One region of the Neptuniibacter marinus genome, then DNA from elsewhere that is predicted to be linked to it. Evidence: predicted binding sites of a transcription regulator. Region 1 holds the regulator's gene; each other region holds the start of a gene.

Region 1 (4,375 bases):
GGATAGGCGCGTAGTATCTATTCGAATATCGGCTAGGCTTGCGATAGGCTCTAAAAGCTTTAGCTCTGACTTAATTGATTGTTGTAGATTCTTATGGGTATCTGAAAGGGGGTGCTTACGTCGGGTTGAACTATAGCGTTTGAGGAGGGTTGCTTCCGATGAATCTAAAAAAATAACTTCATATTCAGCCCAATGATCTTGGCGAAGTTGATTTAAGATATCTGGAAATTTGGCTAAGTTACTGAGCAAATTACGCGCATCAATACTGACTGCTATCTGTTCAGGGTGACTAGGATCACTACTCATTTGTTGGACAAGGTCGGGTAGCAAAAGAGCTGGTAAATTGTCTATACAGTAAAAACCAATATCTTCTAAAGCTTGTAATGCTGTACTTTTTCCTGAGCCGGAACGACCACTAATCACAACAAGCTTCATTTTAACTCCTAGGCAGCACTCAATTCACATAATGTCTCATATAGAGAATGGCTGTCTTGGCTTTCCCTTAGTTTTGTTCTGGCTTCTTCTTGGCTAAAGAGCTCTGCAACTGAGGCTAGTGTAGCTAAGTGCTCAGATGTTGAGTCTTCAGGAACAATCAAAATAAATAGAAGGTCTACGGGTTTTCCATCAATAGCATCAAAATCTATAGGTGTGTCTAGTTTTACTAGATAGCCTTTAGCTTCAGTACATTCTGCCAGCCTGCAATGTGGAATGGCAATCCCGTCGCCTATTCCTGTGCTACCAAGCTTTTCGCGCGAATGAAGTCCATTAAAGACTGATGATGAGCTCATATCGGGATGTTGTTCCGATATTATTTCAGCAGCATTTTCCAGAATTCGCTTTTTACTACCACCCTCAAGGCCACAAAGGACGCTTGAGGGGGTTAATAGTTCATGAAGCAACATAATTTTTTGGGTACAGACCAGTTATTTGTGAGTTTTAGTTTTTTCTTTATGCTTAATGACTTGCCTATCTAGCTTGTCAGTAAGGCCGTCAATTGCAGCGTACATATCTTCGTGTTCATGTGTAGCAAAGAGCTGGGCACCTGCTAAGTGCATCTCCGCCTCAGCTTTCTGACGTTGCTTTTCTACGCTGAGTGTGACTTGCACATTGGTGATGTTATCAAAATGACGCTCAATTTTTTGTAGTTTCGAGAGCACGTAATTATTCATTGATTCAGTTAATTCTACATGGTGTCCAGTAATGTTGATCTGCATAGGTTTCTCCTATTTATTGCAGTGACATACTACTCTTGCCACTCTTTTATTAAACTAAACGTTTTCTTTCATTCGATGGTGGAATTCCCATCGCTTCACGATATTTCGCAATTGTACGTCTAGCCACTTTAAAGCCTTGTTCATCAAGAAATTGCGCAATTTTGTTGTCGCTTAATGGTTTCGCGTTGTTTTCAGCGGCAACCATTTTTTTGATAAGCGCTCTAATAGCGGTTGAGGACGCTGCACCCCCTGTTGCTGTACTTACATGACTCGAGAAGAAGTATTTTAGTTCAAATATTCCACGGTGTGTGTGCATGAACTTTTGTGTAGTCACTCGAGATATAGTGGACTCATGCATTTCCACTGCTTCAGCAATGTCATGAAGCACCATTGGCTTCATGCCTTCTTCGCCATGTTCAAGAAAGCCGATTTGTCGTTTTACTATCTCGTTAGACACTCTTAATAGGGTTTCGTTGCGGCTTTGTAAACTTTTAATAAACCATCGAGCTTCTTGTAGGTGGTTTTTTAGGTAGGTGTTATCAGAGCTATTATCGGCCCGTTTCACTAAACCTGCGTAACCTGAGTTGATACGTAGCTTAGGGGATACTTCCGGGTTGAGGTGGACGCGCCACTCTCCCTGTTGCTTGGTCACAAGCACATCGGGAATAACATATTCTGCTGCACTGCTACTGATTGAAGCGCCTGGTTTAGGATTGAGCCCTTGTATCAGTTGGATGACCTGCTGCAGTTGAGGCTCTTTTAAGCGTGTTTTTCTCATCAATTGACGATAATCGTGCGCGCCGAGTAGTTTTATATATTGTTGTGCAACTTTGATCGCTTCATTTTTCCAGAGTGTCTCAGGCGGTAGCTGTTGGAGCTGTATGCTTAAGCACTCGCTGAGGTCACGGCAGGCAATACCTGCTGGATCAAACTGCTGTATGCGGTGAAGAACGGCTTCAATTTCATCCAGCTCTACTTCTTCAAACTGCTCACCTGTTTGCGCATGGAAGTGATCTAAAATTTCATCTAGGGTGATGGTTAAATAACCATCAGGATTGATGCCATCAATAATGTTTGTTGCAATAAGACGATCAATATCACTCATTGGCGTAAGATTTAATTGCCAATGAAGGTGGTCTTGCAGTGTTTCTTCTGCAGTATCATTAGATTCAAAGGAATCAAAATCTTCCTTGCTTTGGCTTAGATTAGGGCCAGATGATTGGAATGTGTCTTCCCAGTTACTATCGGTTGATAGTTCTTCTGGTATTTTCTCATTCCAGTTATCTTCAGTTGTAATGTTATCGTCAAGATCGGCTTCAGCTGTCGCGGTGGCTGTAGCTTCAGGTTCTGTCTCTGGTGCCTGTGAATTGCTCTCTTGAGTCTCGGAAGCCGAGGCGTGCTCGTCTTCAGAGACATCAAGCATAGGATTGCTCTCTAATGCTTCTTGAATCTCTTGCTGAAGATCAAGCGTAGACAACTGCAGTAAGCGAATTGCTTGCTGTAGCTGTGGGGTCATTGTGAGCTGTTGCCCAATTTTTAGATGAAGCGCTTGTTTCATAATACTAAGGGACAAACTCCTGAAACTACATAATTCATTTATAGCTAAGTATATGCTTAAAGTGTGAACTGGTCGCCCAGATAAGCATTTCTTACTGCTTCGTTTGCCATAATATCGGCTGGTGAGCCGTTAGCAAGGATTGTACCTTCACTAACAATATAAGCTGTTTCGCATATATCTAAGGTTTCTCTCACATTATGATCAGTAATTAATATACCAATGCCCCTTGATTGAAGATGGCGAATGGTCTGCTTTATATCATTCACTGAGATAGGGTCAACACCTGCAAAAGGTTCATCTAATAGAATAAATTCGGGTTCGGTTGCTAATGCCCGTGCAATTTCTACACGTCTACGTTCTCCACCAGAAAGACTCATGCCCATACTGTCTTTTATGTGTGTGATATGGAATTCTTCAAGCAACTCTTCCATTTTTAACTGGGCAGCGTGTTTATCTAAGTCTTTTCTTGTTTCTAAAATCGCAAGTAGATTGTCCTTCACAGACAGTTTTCTAAATATAGATGCTTCTTGGGGAAGGTAGCCAATACCTTGTTGAGCACGGCCGTGCATAGGTAGTGCGCTAATGTCTTGTCCTTTGATTTTAACGGCGCCATTATCGGCCTGCACAAGACCAACAATCATGTAAAAACAGGTCGTTTTTCCTGCACCGTTGGGGCCTAGAAGGCCAACGATCTCACCATTTTTGATCTCTAGTGAAACGTCCTTGACAACTTCCCTGCCTTTGTAACGCTTGGCAAGATTTTTGGCCTCTAATAAGCTCATAGGGTTAGTTGGCCTTATTTTTCTTTTTAGGTTGAATAACCATATTTACACGTCCCGGTTCACCAGTTTCGTCTTTGCTTGCACCACCGAATGCGTTCACAATCGACTTGTCTAGATCATAAACGATCTTGTTTCCAGTAAAAGTGTCTTCTGCTTGGACAACCTTGGCCTCTTCGGTAATAGTGAGTTTTTGATCATCTACCTGATAAAGTAAGTGCTTGCCCCAAGCGTCGCTGTATGGGTCGCCTTTCCTAGGAAGTTGTCTGAAATGTGCAGGACTTCCTTTGGTAATGAGTTTTTCAACTCCATCTTCACCACGATACATATCAACGTGCTCTCCTTCAATGAGGAGTGATCCTTGTTTAATAATGACGTTGCCTTTGTAAGTGGTGATGCCTGTTTTGTCATCAATTTGCGCAGTATCTGCCGTAATGTAAATCGGCTGTTCTTGGTCGTCAGGAAGGGCATAAGCATTCGACACTGCAAAAGCCAAAAAAATGAAGGCTAGATTATAGAGCTTATTTAGCATTGTCATGGGTCCCTTCTACCCTGGAGTGTAAGTTAAGAACTCGATTATTGAAGTCAATATCCATACCTACGCCTTCAAGTATGCTTTGTTGTGATGTGATCTTAACGGGCTCATCAGTTTCTGCATAATCTTTATCAGGATAGATTGTAAGTTGCTCAGTGTTAAGTATGGTTGCTGATATAGAATCAGGATTATCATTAACTATGACATTTCCTGCAAGGTTTGTTTGATTATTATCATCTAAAACCGTGCCTGTGTCTGATGTAAGTTTAACTTTGGAACCATCATTTCT
Region 2 (4,375 bases), 1.4 Mb from region 1:
CTTAACGTTTCAATCCAATCAGGCTCAACATCACGATAAAATCTAGCAACCGCGTAAGGAGGAAACCAATCAATAACCAAATGCTCAAAGCCTTCAAAGCAGTGCCCACGCCCGTGAAAAATTCTACGCGCTTCATTGTCTGAATTAGACAACTGCTTTTTAACTTCGCTCAAGATTGTATGCATTAAGATTCCTAGATAATGAGGATCAAAAAAATCACGCATTATAGGCCTGTGTTGCGCTCTACACCAGCTATGTTGAAAGTTCTTCTATTTGCCTAATCAATCGAAAAAACTATACAAACAAACAGGATTAATTCACTTGAAACTTTCCCCTTGCGCCCTAATCTAAGTAACAACTTTTTATAATAGGAACATAGACACAGATGATGCGTATCGGCCTTTTTCTGCTCACTAATATTGCCGTATTAATTGTAGCCAGTATCACACTGAATTTACTCGGTGTAGAGCACTACATATCAAGTTCTGGCCTAAATCTAACCAGCCTACTCATTTTTTGTGCTGTATTTGGCTTTATTGGCTCTTTTATCTCCCTTTTCCTATCCAAAAAAATGGCAAAAATGTCCACGGGTACGGAGATCATAACTCATGCCCGTAACGCTGATGAGCAATGGTTACTTGATACAGTAGCTGAACTTTCAGAAAAAGCTGGCATTAAAATGCCTGAAGTTGGCATATTCCCTGCCCAACAAGCCAATGCATTTGCTACCGGCTGGAATAAAAACGATGCTTTAGTTGCCGTCAGCTTAGGATTACTACAGCAATTCCAGCGAGAAGAAGTAAAGGCTGTTATGGCCCATGAGATAGGCCATGTTGCCAATGGTGATATGGTAACCATGACTTTAGTGCAAGGGGTTATTAATACTTTTGTTATGTTCTTCGCCCGTATTGCTGGTTACGCTGTAGATAGCTTTTTAAAGAACAGTAATGACAACAGCCCAGCAGGTACAGGTATTGGTTACTACATAACTGTATTTATCTTTGAGATGATCTTCGCTGTCTTAGCTTCATTTATTGTCGCTTGGTTCTCAAGATATCGTGAATATCGTGCTGACGAAGCAGGTGCTCGACTATCAAGCAATCATGCCATGATCGGTGCTTTGCAACGTCTAAAAGCTGAATATGATATGCCAGATCAGATGCCCGGACAGCTCACCGCATTCGGAATAAGCAGCCATATGAAATCCGGGTTGATGGCACTTATGGCAAGTCACCCACCTTTAGATCAACGTATAGCTGCGCTTCAATCAATGAAGTGAAGCTTTAATCGGATACTTGAAAATAGATTTCCTAACGACTTGTAAGACGAAAACTACGTCTTACAAGTCTTAATAAAGCTACAACCTCTACCTATCAATCCCAATATCCCTCCTAATCACCGCCCCATAAAAGAGCACAATCATTAGACAAGCACAATTAGCTAGCAACTATTATTTTATTCATGTCTAAAATCCATATAAAAACAAATCAAAAACAACCTTAACCAACTGTTTTAAAAGATAATAAAAAAAATAGGCATAGCTTATGCTTTGAATTCAATCAGATAGTTCTCTATCGAACTAACATTACAGTGAACTAGGGCAATGGCGTCCACTAACTACTCTTTAAAAGAGTAAGGTAGTGTGCGCTTTTTTTTTCGCCTAAAGAACTGTAACCACCGATTTTTAAAAAATTCTAAACATTGAATGAGGCAATAAAAATGGCTTACTTACTCCCCTCCGAATTTGTGACGAAGATGGTGGACGCAGGTGAATCTAAAGTTCACATGTCGACACGTGACACTCTAATCCGCGCATATATGGCAGGTGCTATATTGGCACTAGCCGCTGTATTTGCCATTACTGTTGCAGTTAAAACCGGTGTATTTTTAATCGGCGCAATACTCTTCCCTGTTGGCTTTTGTATGCTTTACCTTATGGGTTTTGACTTACTTACCGGTGTTTTCGTCCTCACCCCGCTAGCATTACTCGATAAACGTCCCGGTGTAACCGTTCAGGGCGTTTTAAGAAACTGGGGATTAGTTTTCCTTGGCAACTTTGCAGGGGCATTAACTGTAGCGGTAATGATGGCCTTCGTTTTCACCTATGGCTTTAATACGGACCCAGGTGCAGTAGGTGCAAAAATTGCCAGCGTAGGTGAGTCCCGTACTTTAGGTTATGCCGAATATGGCGCAGCCGGTTGGTTTACTATTTTTATTCGCGGCATGCTATGCAATTGGATGGTATCGATGGGTGTTGTAGGTGCAATGATCTCAACCTCCGTAAGTGGCAAAGTACTCGCAATGTGGATGCCTATAATGCTGTTCTTCTTCATGGGATTTGAACACTCCGTCGTCAACATGTTCCTTTTCCCATCGGGTATTATTATGGGAGGTGATTTCTCAGTGATGGATTACTTTATCTGGAACGAGATCCCAACAGCACTTGGTAACTTAGTCGGTGGTTTAGCCTTTACAGGTTTAACCCTTTACACCACACATATCAGAACAGGTAAAAAACGCGCTATCGCTTAAACACCCTGTGTAAACGACTGACCGTTTTGCACACTTCTGCATAACACAACAAAAGCCCTCTCATCTAGGTGAAGGGCTTTTTGGTACTAATAATGACAGCCAAACTTACTGTATCGATTGGGCAATATTCCGACAAAGGCCGTAAAGAGAGCAATCAAGATTTCCACGGTTTTGTTATCCCGACAAACGCTCAGTTGAACCTTAAAGGTATTGCTTGCGCCGTTGCCGATGGCATCAGCAGCAGCCAAGTCAGTCATATAGCAAGCGAAACAGCGATAAAAAGCTTTCTCGATGATTACTATTGCACATCCGATGCTTGGTCCGTACAAACATCAGGAAAGCGAGTATTATCCGCAGCAAACGCTTGGCTTTACGCACAAACAAGAAACAGCGATTTCCGCTACGATAAAGACAAAGGTTATGTTTGCACCTTTAGCGCGATGATCATTAAAAGCACAACTGCTTATCTGTTTCATATTGGCGATTCTAGAATCTATAAGTTTCATGAGCATGCTTTAGAACAGCTCACTAAAGACCATCGATTATGGATATCACAAGACAAAAGCTACCTCAGTCGCGCACTCGGTATTGAGCCACAACTAGAACTTGATTTTTTATCCGTACCTATCGCAACAAACGACATCTTCATATTAGCAACCGATGGCGTTTATGAGTATGTAGACGCTATCTTCATAGACAATGCATTAAACGAAAACAGTAACGACCTAAATCAAGCAGCCAAAAAAATTGTTGAACATGCATTGGAATCCGGTAGTAAAGACAACTTAACGATTCAAATTATCCGCATTGATTCTGTACCGCAACAAGATGCAAACGATATACAACTTCAAGTTGACGACCTTCCCCTACCCCCCATACTCGTGCCCCGCGAACAGTTTGATGGGTATAAGATTATTCGCGAAATACACGCAACCAGCCGCAGTCATGTTTACCTTGCGGTAGATGATGAAACTAATGAACACGTTATTCTGAAAATCCCATCGATAGACCTACGAGGTGATCCTGATTACCTTGAGCGTTTTTTAATGGAAGAATGGATCGCTCGCCGTATCAATAGCGCCCATGTACTAAAAGCAGGCAAGCAAACAAGAAAAAGGAACTTCCTCTACACCACGACTGAATATATAGAAGGCCAGACATTAAAGCAGTGGATGATTGATAACCCTAAGCCAAGTATTGAAGCTGTCCGGGCCATTATAGAGCAAGTTGCAAAAGGGTTACGGGCTCTGCATAGAATGGATATTCTTCATCAGGATATAAAGCCCGATAACATTATGATCGATACATCCGGCACGGTAAAAATCATTGACTTTGGCTCAGTTAGAATAGCCGGTATTGTAGAATCTTCCTCAATTCAAGAACAGTGCGAAATACTAGGCACAGCACTTTATACAGCCCCCGAGTACTTTTTGGGCGACATAGGTACTAGCCGCTCAGATCTCTATTCACTAGGCGTCTTAACCTATCACATGCTATCTAATCGTTTTCCTTACGGCACTCAAGTTTCTAAATCCCGCACTCCCGCTGCGCAAAAGAAGCTTAATTACAACTCGGTCTTAGACGAGGATAGAGAGACACCCGCTTGGATCGATGAAACACTTAAGAAAGCGGTACACCCAAACCCCTATAAACGATATGAAGAGTTATCAGAATTCATATTTGATCTTAGACACCCCAACAAAACATTCCTTAATAAAAGCCGCTCCCCCTTAATGGAGCGTAATCCCGTACTCGTTTGGCAAGCCATAACCGCTCTACTAACCTGCATCATTATCTACCTACTCAACAAATAGTTGAGTAAACATAACGTAATGTTGAGAAT
Region 3 (4,375 bases), 1.4 Mb from region 1:
AGGTCGTTTGCAATCTCGCCTGCTGCCATACGCACAAATGTGAAGCGGTCGGCGGATTCAAGTGCGTCGCCGTAGGTATAATTGATTTCAAATTGACCATTCGCATCTTCGTGATCGATTTGATAAACATCAAAATCAACCTTTTGTAAGGATTCCACTAAGGTTTCCAAAAACTCACGGGAACGGGATAAACCTTTATAGTCATAACAAGGCTTATCCAGTACATCAGTATCATCAACCGTCTGAAGGTTGCCGCTTTCATCACGCTTAAACAAAGAGAACTCTGGCTCAAGCCCTGTATTCAAGGTCCAACCTTTATCAGTCAATAACTGTATCTGTCGCTTAAGTACAACACGACTGTCATAGATATAAGGTTCATCATTAACATAACCATCACATACAAGACGTGCATAGCCTGGTTGCCAAGGAACAATAGAGAGCGTATCGAGATCACCTCGCGCCATAAAGTCAGGCCCATGAGGCTCCATACCTAAGCCCCATACCGCAAAACCGGCAAAGCCTGCACCTTTATTAACAACATCCATCAGACAGTGGGCAGGCACCGATTTGGTCTTGGCTACGCCATGAATATCGACGAACTGAGCGAGGATATATTTGATCTCATTTTCACTAATAAACTTATCAATATCTAAAGACATTATTTAGCACTCCGCTTAATCTCTAACATTTTATAGATGCATTCACCAATAGAAATATTCTTTTCAGTAAATTTACTTACCTAATAGGAAAGCACGATGCGTGCCAATGAATTTCCCTTTAGGAATATTTATTTCCTTTTGGGATAAGTTGTTGAATTATAAGGATCTAGTAAAAAATATTTACTTATGGGAATATAAAGTGCCTAAAATTAAAAAAAACACCCCTAACAAAAACGCCCACTTATGTAGCGTACAGCACTAGAATGGAGCAATATTTATGACAAATACTAAGGGCCATCAATTCGATCTAGATCAATATATAGGCATGAAAGTAAAGAAGGCGCGTTTAGATGAGGGTCTCAAACTAGTTGATGTCGCTAGAATATCTGGCATTAGTCAGGGAATGGTCAGTAAGATTGAAAATGCACAAGTATCAACCAGCCTAGAAACCTTAAATAAGTTATGTTCAGCTATAGGACTTTCCATCTCGAAACTGTTTAATGATTTCGATAGACCCGAAGGTGGTGCACAATTTACTAAGGCTGGATCCGGTTTAGAGGTCGTCAGACGTGGAACAGAAAAGGGACACACTTACCAACTGTTAACCTATAAAAGGGGCGGAAAAACCTCATTTGAACCTTTTATGATAACCATGGATGACCTTTCAGAGGTGTTCCCAACATTTTCCCATCCTGGTGAAGAGTTTATCTATCTAGTGAGCGGGAAATTAGTCTACCGTCACGGTAACCATCTATATGAGATGGAAGCTGGAGATAGCTTAACCTTTGACGCAGAGATACCACACGGACCAGAGAAACTCGTAGAGGTCCCAATTCAACTGCTTTCAATTATCAACTATGCAGATGAATAAACAGCCTTAAATTCCATTATAAGCATAGGTTAAACATCGATATTTATCAGTGTTTAACCATTTTTAGCCCATTAAGAAAAGCTTGACTGACTCTTACCCCCTCATAAGCAAGTAATATATAACCGCTCAGGCTTTTATATTCTATACTGATGTTTATAAGCCTTATAAATGCAACTGGCTTAGTTTTTGCTTTATAAATTCACTAACGATACAACATTGAGACATAGTCTTTTTTTGACTCGTACTAAAGACCTCATTAAAAAAAGCCCCTGTTATAAAAAGGCTTCATTAGTAAAAACCATAAAGTCAGATGATATGGCAACGTTACTTTCATATTTGCCTGCCAATATAATGACTTAGTAATGTACGTTCAGTTTAGGAGCATTAAGGAATGGCAATTCGGGTAGCTTTAAATCATAAAACCAAATATAAATTTGATCGTAGAGTAAACCTATTCCCCCATGTTCTACGTCTGCGGCCAGCCCCGCATTCCCGTACCCATATTCATGGTTATTCGCTTAAAGTTGAACCTGAAGGCCACTTTTTAAACTGGCAACAAGACCCTTTTGGGAACTACCAAGCACGTTTAGTCTTCCCAGAAAAAGCCGATGAGTTTAGCATTGAAGTTGAAGTCATCGCCGACATGACAGTGATCAATCCGTTTGATTTCTTTGTTGAAGAATATGCAGAAAAATTCCCTTTTAAGTATGACAAGCAACTTAAAAAAGAGCTGAAGCCTTACCGAGAATGTACAGAAGAAAGCCCATTATTAGATAAATGGGTTAAAAAAATAAGTCTAGAACCTACTCCCACCAATGACTTCCTTGTTGCACTTAATCAAAGTCTAGAAAAAGAGATTGATTACGGTATCCGCATGGAGCCCGGCGTTCAAACCTGCGAAGAAACCTTAACGAAAAAGAAAGGTTCTTGCCGTGATACCGCATGGCTAATGGTACAAGTGTTACGTAAAATAGGATTAGCCGCACGATTTACATCCGGTTACCTTGTCCAACTCAAACCTGATGTTAAGCCACTTGACGGCCCTGCTGGTGCTGAAGAAGATTTCACCGATCTTCATGCATGGTGTGAAGTTTATATACCCGGCGCAGGTTGGATAGGCCTAGATCCAACTTCTGGCTTATTCGCAGGTGAAGGCCATATTCCACTTGCCTGCACACCGGACCCTGTTTCAGCCGCCCCCGTTACCGGCGCTACTAGCAAATGTGAAGTAGAGTTCGAATTTGAAAACTCAGTCACCCGTATTGTTGAAGACCCGCGCGTCACAAAACCTTACAGCGATGGGCAGTGGCAAGATATTATGCAGCTCGGCCACACTGTGGACGAACAGCTAAATGAACAAGATGTCCGCTTAACCATGGGTGGCGAACCTACCTTTGTCTCAGTTGACGATATGGAATCGCCGCAGTGGAATACCGAAGCATTAGGTGATGACAAACTTAGCTTAGCCAAAAACCTTTTATTACGTTTACGCGAGGAATACGCGCCCGGTGGCTTGTTACATTATGGACAAGGAAAATGGTATCCCGGCGAAGAGATCCCTCGCTGGGCACTGGGTTGTTTCTGGCGAGAAGATGGCGAACCCTTATGGCATGACCCTTCCCTACTCGCACGGGTAGATAAAGATTACGGTCATAATATAGATACCGCCAAGCAATTTTTTAAGCACCTTTCTAGTAATTTGAAGCTAGAAGATAAGTTTATGCAGCCCGCTTATGAAGACGCTATTTACTATCTTTGGAAAGAACAGAACTTACCGGACAATATAGATCCTATCAAAGGCGATTTTGACGGCGATTTAGAACGTAAACGTATCGCCCAGCTGATGCAACGGGGGTTAAGTACAGCAACAGGCTTTATTTTGCCCCTAGCTTGGGATTATTTTAATTCTGGTTGGCGCTCAAGCCTTTGGCCCATGCGTCGCGACCAGATTATTTTGATACCAGGCGATTCTCCTTTAGGCTTCAGGTTGCCGCTTGATTCCCTACCTGATCGAACCGAAGAAGAGCAGCAGGTACAACCCGAATCTGATCCATTTGAACTTGTACGACCACTTCCAACAAGAGATGGTCATGCAGAAATTGTTGAGCAAATTGCGCCTGAACGCCCAACCGCATTAAGCCAAACCTCACAAACAGAAGTGATTAGAACGGCTTTAAGTATCGAGCCTCGTGACGGTAAGCTTTATCTTTTTATGCCACCTGTTTCATACCTAGAACACTATATTTTACTTATCTCGAGCATCGAAAAAACAGCGAAGGAACTAGGTATACCCGTTGTGCTTGAAGGCTACGAGCCACCGAAAGATCACCGTTTGAAAAAGCTATTGGTTACGCCAGACCCTGGTGTTATTGAGGTTAATATTCACCCCGCTTATAGCTGGGAAGAGTTAGTTGACAATACCAGTCGCCTTTACCAAGCCGCCCATGAATGTCGCTTAGGTACAGAAAAATTCATGCTTGATGGTCGTCATACTGGCACCGGCGGCGGTAATCACATTACCATTGGCGGTAATACCCCTGCCGATAGTCCCCTACTCCGTAGACCTGATTTATTACGTAGTATTATCACCTATTGGCAGCATCATCCAGGCCTATCTTACGTATTCTCAGGCATGTTTATTGGCCCGACCAGCCAAGCACCCCGTGTTGATGAAGCACGTGATGAGATGCTTTATGAGCTAGAAATCGCCTTTAGTCAGATGCCTGAAGGGATTATTGATCAACCTTGGTTAGTGGATAGAATCCTACGTAACCTCCTTGTTGATATGACGGGTAACACCCATCGTGCAGAGTTCTGTATCGATAAACTTTACGCGCCTGGCACC
Region 4 (4,375 bases), 270 kb from region 1:
GCAGCACGGCGCGCCGAACCAAATAAGCGACCGAGTAAGCGACTACTCAGAGAGCTTTCGCTAAACTCTTGGCCTAACATCACATTTTCCAACGCCGTCATATGGGGAAAGACGGAGTATTTCTGAAAGACAATGCCACGTTCGACACTCGGTTCAGGATCTAAAGGTTCGCCATCCAGTAGAATCTCGCCTTGGCTCGGTTGTTCAATGCCTAATAGCAGGTTTAGAAAGGTTGTTTTCCCACACCCTGAGGCTCCGACAATACTGACAAATTCGCCTGCTTGAACACTAAGGTTTACGCGCTCTAACACAACGTTATCGCCGTACTCTTTCCACAGATTATTGATCTGTATAATGGGGGGCTCAGTTTTAGTCATTGCGAGCTCCTTGCGCTGAGTGGTACCAAGGGAAAGCTAATATAGAGATGCGTTTTAAAGACCAATCCATCGCAAACGCCAGTGTTGTGATCCAAAAGACATAAGGCAAAATCACATCCATGGCGAGGTAACGACGCACTAAGAAGATCCGATAACCTAACCCTTCTGTCGCCGCAATCGCTTCAGCAGCAATGAGGAAGAGCCACGCACTCCCTAAGGTCAGACGTACCGCATCAATTAAGCGCGGCATCGTCTGTGGTAAAACCACACGCAGAATAATCTGCCAGCTATTGCCACCTAAGGTTTGCGCTTTAATCAACTGTTCTGATGGCAGCGCATCGGTACGTAACTGAATATCTCGAATAATCACCGGCGTTATGCCAATCACAATCAGCACAACTTTAGAGAGTTCACCTAAACCAAAGGTGATAAAGAGGATCGGCAAAATAGCCATCGGTGGGATAAGCGATAATGCAGTCACTAAGGGTGATAAAGGTGATCGAACATAAGGGATCATGCCGTTAAAGACACCAATCACTAGCCCGATCATTGCGCTTAATCCAACAGCGATGCCTAACCGTTGCAAACTGGCAAAGGTATCTTGCCACAACAGATATTCACCTGTTCGTTTACTAGGCTCAAAGCCCATACGAACAATGGCATCGGCAAAACTACCCAGTGAGGGCAGTAATTTATCACTTGGGTTTTCAGCCAATCGAGCATCGGATGTCACAAGGTATATGACAAACAAAACAATGAAAGGCAGCAACCCAAGCATCAACCGCGAGTAGCGGCTAGGTTGACGGTTTATAAGACGTGTCATTCTAGGCTCCAGTTCTCTGTTGGACTAAGCAATAAGTGTATTAAGAGATTACAGAGAACCGTCGGCAGCCATTTTCATGTACGTTGGGTTAAAACGTAGTTTGATATTAGCGGCATTACCGTAAACACCTGCGGGTGTTTCAATACCGATAAACTTCGCATCTGGCGCACCTTCACCTAACAGACCGTGATCAAATGAGAATTCACTCACTTTCTGCATCGTTTTAGTCAGGCTATCGCTGTTTGTGAACTCAACAGCAGAGGCGGCGGTGTAGAACATGTTTGTAGAAGCAAGCTGCGCTTCATAACCCGCAAGGTCAGTACCTGAGGCTTCAGCCATAAAGCTTTTCGCTTTAATGGAATTTTCATCCTTTGCAGCGATTGTGGCCATGATCTCATACCAAGCACCGACTAAGGCTTTACCCAGTTTAGGGTTCGCTTCAAGGGTTTCAGTATTTACAACCATCAGGTCAATAATTTCACCTGGGATCATAGAGGAATCAAATACTTTGCTTGCATTCGGCATAGCCGTTATTTCACTTAGCAAAGGGTTCCAAGTGGTAACTGCTGTCACATCGTCAGCACTAAAAGCAGCAACAAGATCGGCATCAGAGGTATTAACCACTTTAACGTCTTGCTCTGTCATGCCAACAGTTTCAAGGCCGCGTGCTAGCAGATAATGGGAAACACTTAACTCAACTAGGTTAACTTGCTGGCCTTTAATATCTGCCAATGTTTTAGCGTCTTTAAGTACAACACCATCGTTACCGTTTGAGAAATCACCGACGATGAGTGCAGTTGAATCAACACCACTCGCTGCAGGAATAGTTAATGCATCCATGTTAGTCATTACAGTGGCATCAAACTGGCCTGCCGTGAATTGGTTAATAGACTCCACATAGTCATTGACCTGAACAACGTCGATTTTAATGCCGTATTTATCAGCCCACTTATCCACGATCCCTGTCGCTGCGCCATAATCCCATGGCATCCAACCAACGTAGATCGTCCAAGCGACTTTAAATTCGCTTTTTTCTTCAGCTTGAAGAGTTGAGGAAAAACTTAGTAGAAGGGAGAACACTGAAGCGCACATCAACAGCGTTCGCATGAAAGATCGAATGGTATTCATCATAACTTCACCTTTGTAGTTTCACGAAAATTAAGCACAAGAGACATCACCTATAGGTTTTGTTCTCCCGGGCTTTTATCCCTCCGTGTGACCTCAGGTGAGGTTGGTAACTCTCGGTCCAGTCACTACATCTTTGTAGCCGGAACCCTAGATACCCATTTGATCAAATTGTCATAAGCGGTGTTAACTCGCGTACACATCCACCTAAGTATGCTCTTGTGCATATTGCTTTATACAAAAGCAAAATAAGGGCCAAACAAACTAAATTCTTTAAAAACAGAAAGTTAAAAATATAAAATCGACTCAAAGAACGCTCAATCTGCCCCAAAAGAAAACATAAATAGCATCCGCGCCCCAAAAAACGGCAAATTACCCTTACAAACTCACCTGTACTGAGCGGCAAGCAGCTAAAAAACTCGGACGATATAGGGTGAATGGAGTTTGACTAGGGATTAAGAGAGAAACGATAGGGTTTGCTGGGGTAAAGCTTACAAAAAAGTTAAGTGATCTTGCCCTCGGTCGTTGCTAATAGAATGTTATTTAGTGCTATTAATTAACTAATATTAGAGGCTTGTTGTAGTTGATTTCGCCCCATCCTCTTCGCACGATATAAAGCAATATCCGCTTCACGAAGCAAGCTATCAGCCCCGTGCTCTATTATCGGAATCATAGTGGCGGCACCTACACTGACCGTCACTACATGACTTGCTGATGAATGAGCATGCTCAATCGTCATATCCTGCACAGCACAACGAACCTTCTCACCAATAAGTGCAGCGCCTTTATAATCGGTATCCGGAAGAATAAGCATAAACTCCTCTCCACCGTAACGAGCAATCAGGTCTGCGGGCCTCAGGAGTTGGGACTGCACCATTTTTGCCACCGCGATTAAACAATCATCCCCGCCTTGATGTCCGTAGTTATCATTGAAGGCCTTAAAATGATCAACATCAAGCATAATAATCGTGAGTGGGTGTGCTTCTTTGCGTAAACGCTCCCAAACTTCAGCTAGATAAGCATCACCTCTGCGTCTATTGGCTACCCCCGTCAAACCATCCCGATCAGCTAGCCCTTGTAGCTCTTGATTGACTTGTTCTAAACGAGCCGTTCGTTCAGCGACTTTATCCTCCAGCGTTTTAGAGTGTTCCTGCACTTGCTCATAGAGGCGTGCATTCTCAATAGCCACAGATGCTTGAGCAGCTAAAAGACGAATAACCTCAACACGATCATATCTAAAAGCGCCGCTTGCAAGATTATTTTCCATATAAAGCACAGCCTCAAAGCGCTCTCTTTGAATAGGTACACACAACACCGATAAAGGCTTAAATGCCTGTATATATGGATCATGGATAAAACATCCATCGTCTAGCGCATTATGAAGTACGATCGCAGAGCCATTGTGAAATACTTGGCTTAGCAAAGTGACAGGTAAAGGTATTTTCTCACCAGCAACCGTTGGAATAAGTGAATGATTTGCTAATCCCTCTGCCGACAAATGATCTGGCAGTTTTACCGCTTCCACCACTAATTCCCCCTCGTGCTTAACCACGAGGCAGCCCCATTGAGCACCTGCATTTTCTAGTAAAATGCTCATACTGGTTTTGAGTAATCGGTCTAATAAAATTTCGCCAGATATGTCACGAGACGCTTTCATAACTGAGGCTAAATCAAGATCTGTCATCTCCTGCTTGGTCGTTGACAGATAAGCACTAGCGGAGCACTCAGTTAATATAGAGAACTCCTGCTCAAGTAATTTCACCTTACGGTGTGCCCCCCAGCGATCATAAATACGATGGGCCGCTCTCAAATAACCTTCCGCTGATCGTCTACGGCCAAGGCCGATAAGAAAACGAGCAGCACGTTCGCATGCTGTCGCCTCATCACGCAAAAAGCCACTTTCTCTAGCTGCATCAATCGCCACATCATAAAGCTCTAAGGTGCTTTCCGGGCAGCCATAGATCTTTTCTAATTCTGCTTCCATTAAAAATTGAAGGTGACGGAAGTTCTCAGCACAGTTATCGGCTAAACGCCGCATACGGGCAAGATC

Evidence for each region. Region 1 encodes sigma-54, which starts transcription at its own class of promoters, with help from an activator protein. Its sites were predicted from a motif close to TGGCACNNNNNTTGCTNT; they were not measured.
Region 2: the regulator sigma-54 is predicted to act here: its motif matches at 1,534-1,551, upstream of ACOQOE_RS07810 (formate/nitrite transporter family protein).
Region 3: the regulator sigma-54 is predicted to act here: its motif matches at 1,706-1,723, upstream of ACOQOE_RS07625 (DUF2126 domain-containing protein).
Region 4: the regulator sigma-54 is predicted to act here: its motif matches at 2,566-2,583, upstream of ACOQOE_RS13295 (putative urea ABC transporter substrate-binding protein).

Annotation. Positions count from the first base shown of each region.
Region 1 is NZ_OZ245004.1:3,076,487-3,080,861, reverse strand. Features, by position in the region: gene rapZ (RNase adapter RapZ) at 1-435, opposite strand, end outside; gene ptsN (PTS IIA-like nitrogen regulatory protein PtsN) at 444-902, opposite strand; gene hpf (ribosome hibernation-promoting factor, HPF/YfiA family) at 924-1,214, opposite strand; gene ACOQOE_RS14465 (RNA polymerase factor sigma-54) at 1,264-2,772, opposite strand; gene lptB (LPS export ABC transporter ATP-binding protein) at 2,829-3,554, opposite strand; gene lptA (lipopolysaccharide transport periplasmic protein LptA) at 3,559-4,089, opposite strand; gene lptC (LPS export ABC transporter periplasmic protein LptC) at 4,073-4,375, opposite strand, start outside.
Region 2 is NZ_OZ245004.1:1,692,583-1,696,957, reverse strand. Features, by position in the region: gene ACOQOE_RS07820 (class I SAM-dependent methyltransferase) at 1-185, opposite strand, end outside; gene htpX (protease HtpX) at 386-1,279, shown strand; gene ACOQOE_RS07810 (formate/nitrite transporter family protein) at 1,720-2,532, shown strand; gene ACOQOE_RS07805 (protein kinase domain-containing protein) at 2,625-4,346, shown strand.
Region 3 is NZ_OZ245004.1:1,650,639-1,655,013, reverse strand. Features, by position in the region: gene glnT (type III glutamate--ammonia ligase) at 1-659, opposite strand, end outside; gene ACOQOE_RS07630 (helix-turn-helix domain-containing protein) at 937-1,530, shown strand; gene ACOQOE_RS07625 (DUF2126 domain-containing protein) at 1,922-4,375, shown strand, end outside.
Region 4 is NZ_OZ245004.1:2,810,632-2,815,006, forward strand. Features, by position in the region: gene ACOQOE_RS13285 (ABC transporter ATP-binding protein) at 1-377, opposite strand, end outside; gene ACOQOE_RS13290 (ABC transporter permease) at 370-1,200, opposite strand; gene ACOQOE_RS13295 (putative urea ABC transporter substrate-binding protein) at 1,249-2,331, opposite strand; guanidine-I (ykkC/yxkD leader) riboswitch at 2,391-2,490, opposite strand; gene ACOQOE_RS13300 (diguanylate cyclase) at 2,882-4,375, opposite strand, start outside.